Regions from separate parts of the Pseudomonas phoenicis genome, predicted to be linked through region 2. Evidence: predicted binding sites of a transcription regulator. Region 2 holds the regulator's gene; each other region holds the start of a gene.
The links. The regulator LexA, encoded in region 2, represses DNA repair genes until DNA is damaged. The targets are predictions, from matches to a motif close to CTGTNTNNNNANACAG.
Positions count from the first base shown of each region.

Region 1: the regulator LexA is predicted to act here: its motif matches at 2,222-2,237, upstream of recA (recombinase RecA).
Region 3: the regulator LexA is predicted to act here: its motif matches at 1,530-1,545, upstream of recN (DNA repair protein RecN).

Region 1 covers NZ_CP154852.1:577,071-583,319, forward strand. Annotated here, with positions in the region: gene AA0Z93_RS02830 (LOG family protein) at 1-584, shown strand, start outside; gene recX (recombination regulator RecX) at 626-1,093, opposite strand; gene recA (recombinase RecA) at 1,102-2,181, opposite strand; gene AA0Z93_RS02845 (CinA family protein) at 2,282-2,764, opposite strand; gene mutS (DNA mismatch repair protein MutS) at 2,950-5,520, shown strand; gene fdxA (ferredoxin FdxA) at 5,660-5,983, shown strand.
Region 2 covers NZ_CP154852.1:4,698,497-4,704,745, reverse strand. Annotated here, with positions in the region: gene topA (type I DNA topoisomerase) at 1-938, shown strand, start outside; gene AA0Z93_RS21350 (DUF6586 family protein) at 1,131-1,652, shown strand; gene AA0Z93_RS21345 (hypothetical protein) at 1,703-1,936, shown strand; gene sulA (SOS-induced cell division inhibitor SulA) at 1,997-2,473, opposite strand; gene lexA (transcriptional repressor LexA) at 2,487-3,095, opposite strand; gene AA0Z93_RS21330 (TetR/AcrR family transcriptional regulator) at 3,343-4,056, shown strand; gene nagZ (beta-N-acetylhexosaminidase) at 4,100-5,098, shown strand; gene AA0Z93_RS21320 (SNF2-related protein) at 5,414-6,249, opposite strand, start outside.
Region 3 covers NZ_CP154852.1:827,396-833,644, reverse strand. Annotated here, with positions in the region: gene recN (DNA repair protein RecN) at 1-1,504, opposite strand, end outside; gene grpE (nucleotide exchange factor GrpE) at 1,700-2,254, shown strand; gene dnaK (molecular chaperone DnaK) at 2,356-4,278, shown strand; gene dnaJ (molecular chaperone DnaJ) at 4,491-5,612, shown strand; gene dapB (4-hydroxy-tetrahydrodipicolinate reductase) at 5,625-6,249, shown strand, end outside.

The DNA of each region.
Region 1 (6,249 bases), 760 kb from region 2:
TCCATTTCTTCTTCATCCGCAAGCTGTTTTTCGTCAAGGAGGCAGATGCACTGGTGCTCTGCCCAGGCGGGTTCGGCACCCTCGACGAAGCATTGGAAGTGCTGACCTTGATCCAGACCGGAAAGAGCCCGCTGGTCCCAGTGGTGCTGCTGGACTCGCCAGACGGCACGTTCTGGCGCGACTGTCTGGACTTTCTCAGCAAGCAGCTAAAAGACAACCGCTACATCCTGCCCAACGATCTCAACCTGATGAAGCTGGTAGCTCGGCCCGAGGAAGCGGTGGAGGAGATCAACCGCTTTTACGCCAACTATCACTCCAGTCGCTGGCTGGAGCGGGATTTCATGATCCGCATGCGACATCCCTTGAGCGAAACGGCGCTCGACGAACTGGAAGACGCATTCGTGGACTTGAGCGTCGGCGGCTATCGCCAGGCGCCCGACAGCCCTGTTGGCCATGAAAGCGCAGACTATGCTCACTTGACGCGGCTGACGTTCGCCTTTCCCGGCCGCGATCAGGGGCGCCTTCGCGCGCTGATCGATTTCATCAACCGTGAAGAAAACTGGGCGCAGTCGGCCGAAGCCTGAGGCTGACGAAAGAAGAAGGGGGATTTGACGTCGATCGAGATTCAGTCGTCGAGATCACGGCCGCTGAGCAAGCGGCCGATCATCTCCATGGAGAAACCGCGGTAGGCGAGAAAGCGCGTCTGCCGAGCGCGCGTATGCGGATCTTCGGGACGAAGCCCATCGAACTTGCGTTGCCAGACGTCTCGCAGCCTCTCGGCCCAATCGACTCCGCTTTCGCGCAGTGCCTGGTCGATGTCGCCGCGATCGAGGCCACGTTGCCCCAACTCCTCACGTATCCGCGCCGGGCCGTAACCCGAGTTGGAACGGTAACGAATGAAGCTTTCCAGATAACGCGCTTCGCTGAGCAGGCCTTCCTCCGCGAGCCGATCGAGCGCAGGCTCGATCAACTCATCGGAGGCGCCCCGCTGACGCAGCTTTCGCGTCAGCTCCACACGTCCATGCTCGCGGCGTGCGAGCAGGTCCATGGCGGTCCGCCGTACGGCGACGGGGGTGTCAAGTACGACGGACATAGCGCAGATCAGACGTCGGCTTCGGCGTCGACGTCAGCGACGTCACCGGCTTTCGCGCTGGCATCGGCCTTCGCTGCGGCTGCAGCTGCAGCGGCGGCATCGAGGTTGAGCAGCTTGTCGCGAATCAGCTTCTCGATCTCTGCACCCACCGCTGGGTTTTCTGCCAGGTACTTGGCCGAGTTGGCCTTGCCCTGACCGATCTTGTTGCCTTGGTAGCTGTACCAGGCACCGGACTTCTCGACGAAGCCATGGGCAACGCCCAGGTCGATGATTTCGCCGTTGCGGTAGATACCCTTGCCATACAGGATCTGGAATTCAGCCTGACGGAACGGTGGCGACACCTTGTTCTTGACGATCTTGACGCGGGTTTCGCTGCCCACGACTTCGTCGCCCTCTTTCACGGCGCCCGTGCGGCGGATGTCCAGACGTACGGAGGCGTAGAACTTCAGCGCGTTACCGCCGGTGGTGGTTTCAGGGCTACCGAACATCACACCGATCTTCATACGGATCTGGTTGATGAAGATCACCAGGCAGTTGGCGTTCTTGATGTTGCCGGTGATCTTGCGCAATGCCTGGGACATCAGTCGCGCCTGCAGGCCGACGTGCATGTCGCCCATTTCGCCTTCGATCTCGGCCTTGGGCACCAGCGCTGCTACGGAGTCAACGATGATGACGTCGACGGCGTTGGAGCGCACCAGCATGTCGGTGATTTCCAGAGCCTGCTCACCGGTATCGGGCTGCGACACCAGCAGGTCGTCGACGTTGACGCCCAGCTTGCCGGCGTACTCCGGGTCGAGGGCGTGCTCGGCGTCGACGAAGGCGCAGGTGGCACCGGCCTTCTGCGCTTCGGCGATGACCGACAGCGTAAGGGTGGTCTTACCCGAAGATTCCGGGCCGTAGATCTCGACGATACGGCCCTTCGGCAGACCGCCGATGCCGAGTGCGATGTCCAGGCCCAGGGAGCCGGTGGAGATGGCCGGAATGCGTTGACGTTCATGGTCGCCCATGCGCATCACGGCGCCTTTACCGAATTGCCGCTCGATTTGCCCCAGGGCCGCAGCCAAGGCGCGCTTCTTATTGTCGTCCATTGATATCCTCACGTGATCGACTGGCCCTGACGGCCGTGTACTGTATAAGTAGCCAGTATTATTCCACAGGGAAGCGTTTCCGCAAACCCCTGTGTTCGATTTACTCAACGTCAAGCTGTAACAAACCCTCCAGAGCCCGCTGCACCGTTTGCCGGCGCACCGCCTCGCGATCGCCCACGAACAGATGGCGTTCGCTGCGCACGTGCGCGCCATCGGCCCAGGCCAGCCAAACTGTGCCTACGGGCTTTTCGGCCGAACCGCCACCAGGCCCGGCCACGCCGCTCACCGCCACCGCGAAACGCGCGCCGCTGGCAGACTGGGCGCCGCGCGCCATGGCTTCGACGACGGCCTGGCTGACTGCTCCTACCTGCTCGAACAATGCCGCCGGTACGTTCAATTGCCGGGTTTTCTGCGTATTTGAATAGGTGACGAAGCCGGCCTCGAACCAGGCCGAGCTGCCTGCGACGCGGGTAATCACTTCGGCGATGCCGCCGCCGGTGCAGGACTCGGCCGTGGCGACCTGCGCCCCAAGCCGTTGCAAATGTTCGCCGAGGCGCTCGCCCAGCCGGGTGAGTGGGTCCATGATCAGGTTCCTTGGAGGGGTCGGATTACCCTAGCACTCTCCGCACAACAGACAATCGCGGGACACGCTTGGTTGCACCTTGGGTCTTCGACGATCGCGTGGCGGTTCCTGCAACTTGACCGAAAAGCCTGTAACATTCGCGCTTTTCAAAATCGCCCATCGAATCACCGCTGTAAGGCCCAGTAATGTCCGACCTCGCCGCACACACCCCGATGATGCAACAGTACTGGAAGCTGAAAAATCAGCATCCGGACCAGTTGATGTTCTACCGCATGGGCGATTTCTACGAAATCTTCTACGAAGACGCGAAGAAAGCGGCCAAGCTACTGGACATCACCCTGACTGCGCGCGGCCAGTCGGCGGGGCAGTCGATTCCCATGTGCGGTATCCCGTTCCACGCCGCCGAAGGCTATCTGGCCAAGCTGGTCAAGCTCGGCGAATCGGTGGTGATCTGCGAACAGATCGGCGACCCGGCCACCAGCAAGGGCCCGGTCGATCGGCAAGTGGTCCGTATCATCACGCCCGGCACGGTGAGCGACGAAGCGCTGCTCGACGAGCGCCGCGACAACCTGATCGCCGCCCTGCTGGGCGACGAACGCCTGTTCGGCCTGGCGGTGCTCGACATCACCAGCGGCAATTTCATGGTCCAGGAGATCAAGGGCTGGGAAAACCTGCTTGCCGAACTGGAGCGCATCAACCCCGTCGAGCTGCTGTTCCCGGACGATTGGCCGGCCGGCCTGCCCGCCGAAAAGCGCCGCGGCGCGCGCCGCCGCGCGCCCTGGGACTTCGACCGGGATTCTGCGCGCAAGAGCCTGTGCCAGCAGTTCGCGACCAAAGACCTCAAGGGCTTTGGCTGCGACAAGCTGACCCTGGCCATCGGCGCCGCCGGCTGCCTGCTGACCTACGCCAAGGAAACCCAGCGCACCGCCCTGCCGCACCTGCGCAGCCTGCGCCATGAGCGTCTGGACGACACGGTGATCCTCGATGGCGCCAGCCGTCGCAACCTGGAGCTGGACGTCAACCTGGCCGGCGGACGCGACAACACCTTGCAATCGGTCATCGACCGTTGCCAGACCGCCATGGCCAGCCGCCTGCTGGCACGCTGGCTGAACCGGCCGCTGCGCGACCTGAAAGTGCTCAAGGCCCGTCAGGACTCGATTCGTTGCCTGCTCGACGGTTTCCGCTTCGAAAAGCTGCAACCGCAGCTCAAGGACATCGGCGACATCGAACGGATTCTGGCACGCATCGGTCTGCGCAACGCCCGCCCCCGTGACCTGGCACGTCTGCGCGACGCCCTGGGCGCCCTGCCGGAACTGCAGAACGCCCTGTCGGAACTCGAAGCGCCGCACCTGGCGCGCCTGGCCGCCATCGCCGGCACCTACCCGGAACTGGCCAGCCTGCTGGAGCGGGCCATCATCGACACACCGCCCGCAGTGATCCGCGACGGCGGGGTGTTGAAGACCGGTTACGACGCCGAACTCGACGAACTGCTGGCCATCAGCGAAAACGCCGGCCAATTCCTCATCGACCTCGAAGCCCGGGAAAAGGCCCGCACCGGGCTTGCCAACCTCAAGGTAGGCTACAACCGGGTACACGGTTACTTCATCGAATTGCCGAGCAAGCAGGCCGAACAGGCGCCCGGCGATTACATCCGGCGCCAGACCCTCAAAGGCGCGGAGCGCTTCATCACGCCCGAGCTCAAAGCATTCGAAGACAAGGCACTGTCGGCCAAGAGCCGCGCCCTGGCCCGGGAAAAACTGCTTTACGACGCGCTGCTCGAAACCCTCATCGAGCACCTGGCGCCGCTGCAGGACAGCGCCGCCGCCCTGGCCGAAGTCGACGTACTGAGCAACCTGGCCGAGCGTGCCCTGACCCTCGACTTGAACTGCCCAAGCTTCGTCGAGACGCCCTGCCTGCGCATCGCCCAGGGACGCCATCCGGTGGTCGAGCAAGTACTGACCACACCTTTCGTGGCCAACGACCTGGCGCTGGACGACGACACGCGCATGCTCATCATCACCGGCCCCAACATGGGCGGTAAGTCGACCTACATGCGGCAAACGGCGTTGATCGTACTGATGGCACACATCGGCAGCTTCGTACCCGCCGTAAGTTGCGAGCTGTCGCCGGTCGACCGGATCTTCACCCGGATCGGTTCCAGCGACGATCTGGCCGGCGGCCGCTCGACCTTCATGGTGGAGATGAGCGAAACGGCCAACATCCTGCACAACGCCACCGACCGCAGCCTGGTGCTGATGGACGAAGTAGGCCGCGGCACCAGCACGTTCGACGGTCTGTCGCTGGCCTGGGCCGCGGCCGAGCGCTTGGCGCAACTGCGCGCCTACACGCTGTTCGCCACCCACTATTTCGAGCTGACGGTACTGCCCGACAGCGAGCCGCTGGTCGCCAACGTCCACCTCAACGCCACCGAACACAACGATCGGATCGTCTTCCTGCACCACGTATTGCCAGGACCCGCCAGTCAGAGCTATGGCCTGGCCGTGGCGCAGTTGGCAGGCGTACCCTCGCCGGTCATTCTGCGCGCACGGGAACACCTCGGCAGGCTGGAAACCAACAGCCTGCCGCAACAACCCCTGGCTGCGTCGTCGCCCACCCAGCCACAAGCCCCGCACCAGAGCGATCTGTTCGCAAGCTTGCCGCACCCGGCCATCGAGAAGCTGGGCAAGCTGGACCTGGACAACACGACGCCGCGCCAAGCTATCGAAATGCTATATCAACTAAAAAACCTGTTATAACGCCACGACGCGCAAGCTGGTAGAATCCGCCGCGGTTTGCGAGTGCTGCAGGTTATTAGCCTGGCCTGCAGCCCTGTTCGTAAGCCGTGCTGCCCTGGAAGGATGGGCATGCTGCCGTCGCCTGAGGAGAGAATTAGAAATGACCTTCGTCGTCACCGACAACTGCATCAAGTGCAAGTACACCGACTGCGTCGAAGTCTGTCCGGTGGACTGCTTCTACGAAGGCCCGAACTTCCTGGTCATTCATCCCGACGAGTGCATCGATTGCGCCCTGTGCGAGCCCGAATGCCCGGCCCAGGCCATTTTCTCGGAAGACGAGATTCCAACCGGCATGGAAAACTTCATCGAGCTGAACGCGGAACTCGCGGAAATCTGGCCGAACATCACCGAGAAGAAAGACGCACTGCCGGACGCTGCCGAGTTCGATGGTAAACCCGGCAAGCTCGCCGACTTGCAGCGCTAGACTTTTTCCTGCGCATACGGAAAAGGCCCTATATGGGCCTTTTCCAGTTTGCAGCGGACAAAAAAAGGGGCGGTTTGACCCGCCCACATTTTCTCCATTTGTCCCTGCTCTCCTGCACATCATCCTGATGAATCGCGTCCTGCGATGTCCTTGGCCTTCGTCCTTGAGGGCCTGTACCTGTCCGTCGGCACAGTTGAATAGTACCGTTTCCCGGAGAGAGAACAACGGCCTCGGCTTACAAGAAGCTACAGCCGAAACAATTCCAC
Region 2 (6,249 bases):
ACGTCGCCCAGGGCGGACGCGACTGGAAGAACGTGCTCGACGAGTTCTACGGCGATTTCAGCAAGAAACTGCTGACCGCCGAAGCGGCCGAGAACGGCATGCGTGCCAACCAGCCGACCATGACCAACATTCCCTGCAAGGAATGTGGCCGACCGATGATGATCCGTACGGCGTCCACCGGCGTGTTCCTCGGCTGCTCGGGTTATACCCTGCCGCCCAAAGAGCGTTGCAAGGCCACGGTCAACCTGGTTCCGGGCGACGAAATCGCGGCCGACGACGAAGGTGAATCGGAATCGCGCGTACTGCGTGGCAAGCACCGCTGCCCGATCTGCGCAACGGCCATGGATGCCTACCTGCTGGACGAGAAGCACAAGCTGCACATCTGTGGCAACAATCCGGATTGCCCGGGCTACGAGATCGAAGAGGGCAGCTACCGCATCAAGGGCTACGAAGGTCCGAGCCTGGAGTGCGACAAGTGTGGCAGCGAAATGCAGCTCAAGACCGGTCGCTTCGGTAAGTTCTTCGGCTGTACCAACCCAGCCTGCAAGAACACCCGCAAACTGCTGAGGAATGGTGAAGCCGCGCCGCCGAAGATGGACAAGGTGGAAATGCCCGAACTCAAGTGCGAGAAGGTCGACGACACTTATGTGCTGCGCGACGGTGCCTCGGGCTTGTTCCTGGCCGCCAGCCAGTTCCCCAAGAACCGTGAAACCCGCGCGCCACTGGTCAAGGAGATCGTGCCGCATAAAGCCGAGATCGATCCCAAGTACCACTTCCTGTGCGAAGCGCCGCAGCAGGATCCGGAAGGTCGTCCAACCGTGATTCGCTACAGCCGCAAGACCAAGGAGCAGTACGTGCAGACCGAAGTGGAAGGCAAGCCGACTGGCTGGAAGGCGTTCTACGACGGCTCGGCCTGGAAGGTCGAAGACAAGCGTTGAGGGTGGCGCACCGCAAGGTGGCGCTCTGCAAGGTGGCGCTCTGCAAGGAGGCACTCGGCATGAGGCGCTGATTCAAGTGGGAACGACGGGGCAAGACGGGTGACCGACTTGCCCCCGCCGCATTTGGCTTGCGCTAAAGGCAACCTGCCGTTACAACAGCGGTTCGCCCCACTTTCGAGGACGCCTCGCGCCATGGCTCAGGAACTGTATACCCGCACCAATCAGAAGCTGTTTTTCGCAGGACTGGCCCTGGAGTCAATGAAGAACGCCCAGGAAAGCCGGGCCATGAACGCCCAGGGTTTGCTCCAGGCCGAGCGCGAGGCGGCGCTGTTCCACCTGTACGGCGGTTTGTTGGGTCTGTGCCATGAGATCGCCGGGTTCTACCGACTCCCGCAGGCCAACGCCACCCAGGCTGAAGCGTTGCTCAACCAGGACATACTGCGCGAAGTCGCGATTCCGGAGATGGCGGAGCTGTTGGAGCTGGCAGGCAATCCGCAGAGCTGGTTGGCGCAGCTGCTCAAAGCCCATGCCGACCTGTTTCGGCCGCCGGTGGCGAAAAAGGCGCCCAAGACCGATGTCACCCAGCCACTGATCCAGGCTGTGAACTTGGACGCGCCCGAAACGCCGGCGCTTGGCTATGAAGAGTTGCAAAGCTGGCGCGCCCATCTGAAAGACGTGGCCAGACGTTTCCGTGACGCGCTGAGTGAGTGCTGATCCACGAAGTGGCTGTTACAATGATGGCCTTTCGTGGAGAACAATCCTTTATGTCAACGTCGTTTCTGGAAATTGTCGAGTTGCCTGATGGTCGCATCGAGCTGCGCCGCGCAGAGGATGAAGGGTCATTGGTGACCTTGAATTTCTCGGAGGATGCCAAGGTATTTCTGCAAGGACAGCATGTCGAAGTGGCCAAGGCCATGCTTAGCGTAGGGGTGCAAATGGCGGGGCGGTTGGCCGAAGGCGAACTGGAGCGTGACGAAGGGCCGCGCGTGTTGCACTGACTCAGACGGACTACCCCTAGCTCGCCTTCGAAGGCGAGCGTTGCAGGCAAAGCCTGAACATCAGCCGATGCGGATGTTCAGGCTTTGTGCATTACCGGCGCTGGCGGCGCGGATCAACAGATGCCGAGCGCTGGCGTTGAGGCTACCCAACCAACTGACCACGGTGTGGCTGCGCTTGAGGCGCAGCGCTTCGCCGGCCAGGTGCAGTGCGCTCTGCGTACCGCGGGGATGCAGTAGCAGGATGCGCTCACGGTTCAAACCTGCGTCTCGCAGCCAGGCCTGGGTCAGGCTGGCGGGCGGGGCGATCAGGGTGAGCCAGCGGGTGTCGTCTTTTTCGCTCAACTCTCGCAGGACGGGCGCCAGCAGGCTGTGACAATGGCCAGACGCACCCCGCAGGCTCAGCTCGCTGAACAGTTCGGGCCGGCAGTAGTCTGCTGACGGTTCACGGGCCTTCAGACCAGGCAGCACGGGTTGGGCCAGAAAAGCCTCAAACAGTGACAACTGAATATGCTCGGATGCGTGGGTGGACGTATGCATGGCGCCTCCTGGGTCAGCGGCGAATGACGCCGACGCTCAAACCTTCGATGACCAGTTCCTGATCCTTGAGATCGACTTCGATCGGCGCGAACTCGGGGTTCTCGGCGATCAGCCAGACTTTGCTGCCTTCGCGTTTGAAGCGCTTGACCGTAACTTCGTCACCGATGCGCGCGACCACGATCTGGCCATTGCGGGCCTCGCGGCAGGTGTGCACGGCCAGCAGGTCACCGTCGAAGATGCCGACGTCTTTCATGCTGGTGCCATGCACGCGCAGCAGGTAATCGGCGCGAGGATTGAAGAAGTCCGGGTTGATGTTGCACGATTGCTCGATGTGCTGTTCGGCGAGAATCGGCGCCCCTGCAGCGACCCGTCCGACGATGGGCAGGGTGGCGCTCTCGGGCTTGGCTTCAAGGCCCGGGATGCGAATGCCGCGCGAAGCGCCTGGTGTCATCTCGATGGCGCCTTTGCGGGCGAGGGCCTTGAGGTGTTCTTCGGCGGCATTGGGTGATTTGAAGCCCAGTTCCTGGGCGATTTCCGCGCGGGTGGGCGGGAAACCGTTGTCTTCCAAGCAGCGCTTGATGAAGGCGAGGATTTCGGCTTGGCGTGGCGTCAGTTTCAACATGGCATGCGCTCTGTTTTTTTATCCAGTGACTGGGATTATATACAGTAGTAGTCCCGCTGCAAGCTTTCCATGCGAACGCCCTCGCTCGTCGGTCTCGGCGTTCGCGTCGCAGGCCAGCGAGGATGCGGGTTGTGGCAATGATCGAGACGCCGCTGTCGAAATGCGACCGGCAGGTCACACGATCTTGACAGCGGCGGGCCTGAAACGTATGTTTCAAACAACTGTTTGTCTGGCGAATAGGTAAGTCATGGCCCAATCCGAAACCGTTGAACGCATTCTCGACGCTGCCGAGCAGCTGTTCGCGGAACGAGGCTTCGCCGAGACCTCGCTGCGTCTGATCACCAGCAAGGCCGGGGTCAACCTGGCGGCGGTAAATTACCACTTCGGTTCGAAGAAAGCCCTGATCCAGGCGGTTTTCTCGCGCTTTCTCGGCCCGTTCTGCGCCAGCCTGGAACGTGAACTGGAGCGCCGCCAGGCCCAGCCCGAGCTCAAACCGAGCCTCGAAGAGCTCCTGGAAATGCTGGTCGACCAGGCGTTGGCCGTGCAGCCGCGCAGCAATAATGACCTGTCCATCTTCATGCGCCTGTTGGGCCTGGCCTTCAGCGAAAGCCAGGGGCACCTGCGCCGCTACCTCGAAGACATGTACGGCAAGGTCTTCCGCCGCTACATGTTGCTGGTCAACGAAGCCGCGCCGCGCATTCCGCCGCTGGAGCTGTTCTGGCGCGTGCACTTCATGCTCGGCGCGGCGGCCTTCAGCATGTCGGGCATCAAGGCTCTGCGCGCCATCGCGGAGAACGACTTCGGCCTCAACACCTCGATCGAGCAGGTCATGCGCCTGATGGTGCCGTTCCTCGCGGCCGGCATGCGCGCCGACAGTGGTGTCACCGATCCGCAAATGGCCGACGCCCAACTGCGTCCACGCAGCAAACCCTCCGTCCAGGGCGTCCCGGCCAAAGCCTGAGGCTGCCCTCCCCGTATCCGAAGGATTTCCTATGACTGCCTGCCTGCAAGGCTCCCTGATGGTGGATATCGCCGGCACCTGGCTGACCGCCGAAGACCGTGCGCTGCTGCGCCAGCCGCAAGTCGCCGGCCTGATCCTGTTCGCCCGCAACATCGAAAGCCCGCGCCAGGTGCGCGAGCTGTGTGCCTCCATCCGCGCCATCCGCCCGGACCTGATTCTGGCCGTCGATCAAGAGGGCGGTCGCGTCCAGCGCCTGCGTGAGGGCTTCGTCCGCTTGCCGGCCATGCGCGCACTGGCCGACAACGCCAATGCCGAAGGGCTGGCCGAGCACTGCGGTTGGGTGATGGCCAGCGAGGTGCTCGCCGTGGGCCTGGACCTGAGTTTCGCCCCGGTCCTGGACCTCGACCATCAGCGCAGCGCGGTGGTCGGTAGCCGCGCCTTCGAAGGCGATCCGCAGCGGGCCACGCAACTGGCCGGCGCCTTCATCCGCGGCATGAACGCCGCCGGTATGGCGGCCTGTGGCAAACATTTCCCAGGGCACGGTTGGGCCGAGGCCGACTCGCACGTGGCGATCCCCACCGACGAGCGCAGTCTGGACGAGCTGCGCCAAGCCGACCTGCTGCCGTTCCGCAGCTTGAGCAAACGACTGGCTGCCGTGATGCCGGCCCACGTCATCTATCCCCAGGTCGATAACCAGCCCGCGGGCTTTTCGCGCCGCTGGCTGCAAGACATCCTGCGCGGTGAACTGGGCTTCGACGGCGTGATCTTCAGCGACGACCTGTCGATGGCCGGGGCCCATGTGGTGGGCGATGCCGCCAATCGTATCGAAGCCGCGTTGAGCGCCGGCTGCGACATGGGGCTGGTGTGCAACGATCGCGCAGCCGCCGAACTGGCTCTGAGCGCCGCGCAACGCATGAAGGTCAGCCCTTCGCCGCGCATCGCCAGCATGCGCGGGCGTGGCTTTGCGCGGACCGATCATCGCGAGCAACCGCGTTGGCTTGAAGCGTTGAGCGCGTTGCGCGAGGCGCAGTTGATCGACTGATCTTGGGGGATCCGAACCTGCTGAATCCATTTGCCAGGGAAGCAGCCGGCCGTAGGTCTGGTTCTGCCGCTAAGGCCAGCAAAGCGGGCCTGTTACTTTAGATAGCGTTTCCCTTTCAGATCGCGGTATCTGGATTGGGCCTGCGTTGCAGGCCATCGCGGCTGAAGCCGCTCCTACACGTCTGCATGGCAGGCTAACGCGGCTGAACCGGTGCGCCGGCCGGCCGCTTCTACAGGCCTGCGTTGCAGGCCATCGCCGGCCATCGCGGCTAACCGGAGCGCCGAACCGGCCGCTCCCACGCCCCTTGCCCGGCTCTCAACGCCCGCGTTTGGCAGGCAGGGGGGCGAACAGCGCCTCGATGTCCTCGTCAGCCATGCGCCACTGCCCGGCCTGGCCATCGCCCAGCAGGCCGGCTGCCAGAGCGGCCTTGTCCTGCTGCAATTGCTGAATCTTTTCCTCCACCGTGCCGCGGGTGATCAGCTTGAACACGAACACCGGTTTGTCCTGGCCGATCCGATAGGCGCGGTCGGTGGCCTGGCTTTCGCTGGCCGGGTTCCACCAGGGATCGAAGTGGATCACAGTGTCTGCCGCCGTCAGGTTCAGACCGGTGCCGCCGGCCTTGAGGCTGATCAGGAACACCTCGCTTTCGCCAGCCTGGAACTGCACCACTGGCGTGCGCCGGTCGCGGGTATCGCCTGTCAGCAGGCTGTAGCGCACACCGCGCTGGATCAGTTCCTCCTCGATCAACGCCAGCATCGAGGTGAACTGGGAAAACAGCAGCACCCGCCGTCCCTCGCCGAGCAGTTCCTCGAGCATGTCCAGCAGGCTACCCAGCTTGCCCTTGTTCTGCTGCGGCACCTTGACCTCCAGGCCTTTGACCAGGCGTAGGTCGCAGCACACCTGGCGCAGCTTGAGCAGCGCGTCGAGGATGACGATCTGGCTGCGCGCCGCGCCGTTGCGGGCGATCTCTTCGCGAACTTTCTTGTCCATCGCCACCCGCACCGTTTCGTAGGCATCGCGCTGGGCATCGCTGAGATCGACCCAGTGCACCAGTTCGGTCTTCGGCGGCAGGTCGCGTGCGACGGCTTCCTTGGTGCGGCGCAGGAGGAAGGGGTGGATGCGCTTGGTCAGGTAGGCCAGGCGCTCGCTGT
Region 3 (6,249 bases), 1.0 Mb from region 2:
GATGGCCCTGCGCCGCGACCTGCGGCAGGTGGGTCACGGTCAGCACCTGGCCGCGATCGCCCAGCCGGCGCAGCAACTGGCCGACGATTTCTGCGGTAGGGCCGCCGATGCCGACGTCGACTTCGTCGAACACCAAGGTGGGGATGCGTGAGGTCTGCGCCGTGATCACCTGGATCGCCAGGCTGATGCGCGACAGTTCGCCGCCCGAGGCGACCTTGGCCAGGGCCTTGAGCGGCTGGCCGGGGTTGGCGCTGACCAGCAGTTCGATCTGCTCCAGGCCGTAGGGCGACAGTTCCTGCCCGCCGAGCGGCTGCAACATGATCTGGAAGCGCCCGCCGGGCATTCCCAGGCGCTGGATTTCCTGTTCCACCGCCTGGGCGAGTTCGACCGCGGCTTTATTGCGCAGCGCGCTCAAGGCGCCTGCCTTCTCTTTATAGTGTTTGGCGTAGGCCGCCAGCTCCTCGCCCAACTGCTCCAGGGATTCGTCGCTGGCATTGAGGCCTTCGAGCTCCTGTAGCAGGCGCTGCTGCAATTGCGGCAGCTCGGTGGGGTGCACGCGGTGTTTGCGGGCCAGGGTATAGATGGTGTCGAGGCGTTCTTCGAGCGCTTGCAGGCGGGCAGGGTCGGCGTCGAAGTTGTCGAGGAAGCGATTGAGTTCGCCGACTGCTTCTTCGATCTGGATCTGCGCGCTGGCCAGCAGGTTGACGGACTCGTTCAGCGCCTTCGGTGCGTCGGCCACCGCGCCCAGGCGGTTGAGGCTGCCGGTCAGGGCGCTGAGCACGTTGCCCGAGTCATTCTCGCTGCACTGGTCGATGACCTGCCGGCAGATGCCGAACAGCGCCTCGGCGTTGGTCAGGTTCTTGTGTTCCTGCTCGATCTGCTCGAGTTCGTTTTCGCCCAGCCCCAGATTGTCGAGCTCTTCGAGCTGATAGCTGAGCAGTTGCTGGCGGGCCCGTTGTTCGTCGCCGGAATTGGACAGGCGTTCGAGCTCTAGGCGGGTCTGCTTCCAGCGCTGCGAGGCCAGTTGCACCTGGCGCGCCAGGTCGACGGCGCCGGCGTACTCGTCCACCAGACGGCGGTGGGTGTCGGCCTTGAGCAGGGACTGGTGTTCATGCTGGCTGTGGATGTCGATCAGCAGTTCGCCCAGCGCTTTCAGGTCGCCCAGCGTGCAAGGCGTGCCGTTGATGTAGCCGCGGCTGCGACCTTCGGCGGTGATCACCCGGCGCATGATGCACGGGCCGTCGATGTTCAGGTCGCGCTCGGCCAGCCAGGCGGCGGCTTCGGGGATGTCGACCAGGTCGAAGGTGGCAAGGATGTCCGCCTTGTCGGCACCGGGGCGCACCACGCCGTTGTCGGTGCGGTCGCCCAGGGCCAGGCCGAGGGCGTCGAGCATGATGGATTTGCCGGCACCGGTCTCGCCAGTGATCACGGACATGCCGCGGGCAAGCTCGAGGTCGAGGTGTTCGACGATGGCGTAGTTGTGGATCGACAGGTGCACCAGCATGGGGGCCGCTCCCAAAGGTTCAGGTCTGTTTATTTATACAGTGTTCCTGCGCAGGCTGACAATGCCCTCGTGATGCCGGGCGATTTGCGGCTTGTCGAACACGGCGCCCCTTGAAGCTGGTTTTTCCAGCCCCATATAGCTTGTCAGACCCCGCGAGCCTGGCTCGCCGACCCTTTATTGCTCAGGAGAGATTCCATGGCTGACGAACAGTTGGATGAAAAAGACCTCAACGCTGAAGACACCGGCGCAACCGACCTGGCTGCCCGTGTACAGACGCTCGAGGAGCAACTGGCCGCCGCTCAGGATCAATCGCTGCGCGCCACCGCCGACCTGCAGAACGTGCGCCGCCGCGCCGATCAGGATGTCGAAAAGGCCCACAAATTCGCTGTGGAAAAATTCGCTGGCGACATGCTGCCGGTGATCGACAGCCTGGAGCTGGCCCTGGCCCACTCCAACGCCGACGACGAGCACGTCAAGCAGATCCGCGAAGGCGTCGAGCTGACCCTGAAGATGTTCCAGGACACCCTCAAGCGCCACCACCTCGAAGCGGTGGATCCGCACGGCCAGCCGTTCAACGCCGAGCACCACCAGGCCATGGCCATGCAGGAAAGCGCCAACGTCGAGCCCAACAGCGTGGTCAACGTGTTCCAGAAGGGCTACCTGCTCAACGGCCGTCTGCTGCGCCCCGCCATGGTGGTGGTCAGCAAGGCGCCGAGCGCGCCGCAACCTTCGATCGATGAAAAGGCTTGAAATCCTTTTGGGCGTCCCCATCTAGGTGTCAAGCACTCAAGTATTTCCGCAGTTGGCCTAAGCCGCCGCTGTAACTTCATTCAAGTTTCGGGAGCATTCACATGGGCAAGATCATCGGTATCGACCTGGGGACCACCAACTCGTGCGTCTCCATCCTCGAAAACGGTAACGTCAAGGTCATCGAAAACGTCGAAGGCGCGCGCACCACGCCGTCGATCGTCGCTTATGCCAACGACGGCGAAATCCTGGTCGGCCAGTCCGCCAAGCGTCAGGCCGTGACCAACCCACACAACACCCTGTTCGCCGTCAAGCGTCTGATCGGTCGTCGCTTCGAAGAAGACGTAGTGCAGAAAGACATCAAGCTGGTGCCGTACAAGATCGTCAAGGCCAACAACGGTGACGCCTGGGTCGAAGCGGCCGGCAAGGAAATGGCGCCGCCGCAGATCAGCGCCGAAGTCCTGAAGAAGATGAAGAAAACCGCCGAAGACTACCTCGGCGAACCGGTGACCGAAGCGGTCATCACCGTGCCTGCGTACTTCAACGACAGCCAGCGTCAGGCCACCAAGGACGCCGGCCGCATCGCGGGTCTGGACGTCAAGCGCATCATCAACGAACCGACTGCTGCGGCCCTGGCCTACGGCATGGACAAGGCCAAGGGCGACCACACCGTGATCGTCTATGACCTGGGCGGCGGTACCTTCGACGTGTCCGTGATCGAGATCGCCGAAGTCGATGGCGAGCACCAGTTCGAAGTGTTGGCCACCAACGGCGACACCTTCCTGGGTGGCGAAGACTTCGACATGCGCCTGATCGACTACCTCGTCGATGAGTTCAAGAAAGAGTCCGGCATGGACCTGAAGAACGACCCTCTGGCTCTGCAGCGCCTGAAAGAAGCCGCAGAGAAAGCCAAGATCGAGCTGTCTTCGGCCCAGTCGACCGACGTCAACCTGCCCTACATCACCGCTGACGCCACCGGTCCGAAGCACCTGAACGTGAAGATCTCGCGTGCCAAGCTCGAATCGCTGGTCGAAGATCTGGTCAAGCGCACCATCGAGCCTTGCCGCATCGCACTGAAAGACGCCGGCATCGACGCCAGCAAGATCGACGACGTGATTCTGGTCGGTGGCCAGACCCGTATGCCGATGGTGCAGAAGGCCGTAGCCGATTTCTTCGGCAAAGAAGCCCGCAAGGACGTCAACCCCGACGAAGCCGTCGCCATGGGTGCTGCCATTCAAGGCGCCGTACTGGCCGGTGACGTGAAAGACGTCCTGCTGCTCGACGTCAGCCCGCTGACCCTGGGTATCGAAACCATGGGCGGCGTGATGACCGCGCTGATCGAGAAGAACACCACCATCCCGACCAAGAAGTCGCAGGTGTTCTCCACCGCCGACGACAACCAGGGCGCCGTGACCATCCACGTTCTGCAAGGCGAGCGTAAGCAAGCGGCGCAGAACAAGTCGCTGGGCAAGTTCGACCTGGCCGACATTCCGCCAGCGCCACGCGGTGTGCCGCAGATCGAAGTGACCTTCGACATCGACGCCAACGGCATCCTGCACGTCGGCGCGAAAGACAAGGCCACTGGCAAGGCACAGTCGATCGTGATCAAGGCCAACTCCGGTCTGTCGGACGAGGAAGTCGAGCGCATGGTGCGTGACGCCGAGGCCAACGCCGAGGAAGACCGCAAGTTCGAAGAGCTGGCCGCTGCCCGTAACCAGGGTGACGCGCTGGTCCACTCGACCCGCAAGATGGTCGCCGACGCGGGGGACAAAGTCACCGCCGACGAGAAGACCGCCATCGAAGCGGCCGTGGTTGCGCTGGAAGCTGCCGTAAAGGGCGACGACAAAGCCGCCATCGACGCCAAGGTCGAAGAGCTGTCCAAGGTCTCCGCGCCCGTCGCGCAGAAAATGTACGCCGAACAGGCCGAACAGCCTCAAGGCGGCGCCCAGCAGGCCGAGCCGGAAGCCAAGCACGACGACGTGGTCGACGCCGAGTTCGAAGAAGTCAAAGACAACAACAAGCAGTAAGTTCTGCGAGTTGTCGGCCAGCGACCCGCCTTTGGCGGTGAGCTGGTAGGATGTCGCCGCGCGGGGGCTTGCTCCCGCGTTGGCGTGTCTGGAATACGAGAATTTTTACAGCATCTGTCAGCGCGCTCAGTGCGTGCGGCGGGTGCTTGCTTGTGGCCTGGCGCGGTTCTGCGCGGCAATGTGCCAAACGCCCCCAAGAGTGCAAATGACTTATGGCAAAGCGTGATTATTACGAGGTCCTGGGTGTCGAGCGCGGCGCCAGTGAAGCGGACCTGAAGAAGTCCTACCGCCGTCTGGCGATGAAATTCCACCCCGACCGCAACCCGGGCGACAAAGACGCCGAGGACTCTTTCAAAGAGGCCAACGAGGCGTATGAAGTATTGTCCGACGCCAGCAAGCGTGCCGCCTACGACCAGTACGGCCATGCCGGTGTCGAGCAGGGCGCCGGTGGTGCGGGCTTCGGCGGTGCCAACTTCTCCGACATCTTCGGTGACGTGTTCAGCGATTTCTTCGGTGGCGGCGGCGGTCGCGGCGGGCGCGGTGGCGCGCAGCGCGGCAGCGACCTGCGCTACACCCTCGAATTGAACCTGGAAGAAGCCGTGCGCGGCACGTCGGTCAACATCCGTGTGCCGACGTTGGTCAATTGCGCGCCGTGCGACGGCTCCGGGGCCAAGAAAGGTTCCACGCCGGCCACGTGCCCGACCTGTGGCGGTATCGGCCAGGTGCGCATGCAGCAGGGCTTCTTCTCGGTGCAGCAGACCTGCCCGCGTTGCCATGGCCAAGGCAAGATCATCACCGACCCATGCGGCGCCTGCCACGGCGAAGGTCGTGTCGAAGAGTACAAGACCCTTTCGGTCAAGGTGCCGCCAGGGGTGGATACCGGTGACCGCATTCGCTTGTCCGGCGAAGGCGAAGCCGGTGCCCAGGGTGGGCCGACCGGCGACCTGTACGTGGTCATCAGCGTGCGCGAGCACGCGATCTTCCAGCGTGACGGCAAGCATCTGTACTGCGAAGTGCCGATTAGCTACACCGAAGCGGCCTTGGGTGGCGAGCTGGAAGTGCCGACCCTCGACGGTCGGGTCAAGCTGCGCATTCCCGAAGGCACGCAAACCGGCAAGCAGTTCCGTCTGCGTGGCAAGGGTGTCGCGCCGGTGCGCGGTGGCGGGGCGGGCGACTTGTTGTGCCGGGTCGCGGTGGAAACGCCGGTCAACCTGAGCCGTCGCCAGCGCGAACTGCTCGAAGAGCTGCGCGATTCGCTCGAAGGCGACAGCTCCCATTCGCCCAAGGCCAGTGGTTGGTTCGAGGGTGTGAAGCGCTTCTTCGGCGATCTCTGACAAGGAGTGGGTATGCGACGTATTGCAGTGATGGGCGCCGCCGGGCGCATGGGCAAGGTATTGGTCGAAGCCGTGCAGCAACAGGCGCCGAAGGCCGGCCTGACCGCGGCGATCGATCGCCCCGACAGCACGCTGGTCAACGCCGATGCCGGTGAGCTAGCCGGATTGGGCCGTATCGGTGTGCCGATCTCCGACGACCTGGCCAAGGTCAGCGACGAGTTCGACGTGCTGATCGACTTCACCCACCCCTCGGTGACCCTGAAGAACCTGGCCTTCTGCCGCAAGGCGGGCAAGGCCATGGTGATCGGTACCACCGGTTTCAGCGAGGCGGAAAAGCAACTGCTGGCCGAGGCGGGCAAGGACATTCCGATCGTCTTCGCGGCCAACTTCAGCGTGGGTGTGAACCTGTGCCTGAAGTTGCTCGACACCGCTGCCCGCGTGCTGGGCGATGACGTCGACATCGAGATCCTCGAAGCGCATCACCGGCACAAGGTCGATGCGCCGTCGGGTACCGCACTGCGCATGGGTGAAGTGGTGGCCAAGGCATTGGATCGCGATCTGCGCGAAGTGGCCGTCTATGGCCGCGAAGGGCAGACCGGCGCGCGTGACCCCAAGACCATCGGCTTCGCCACCGTGC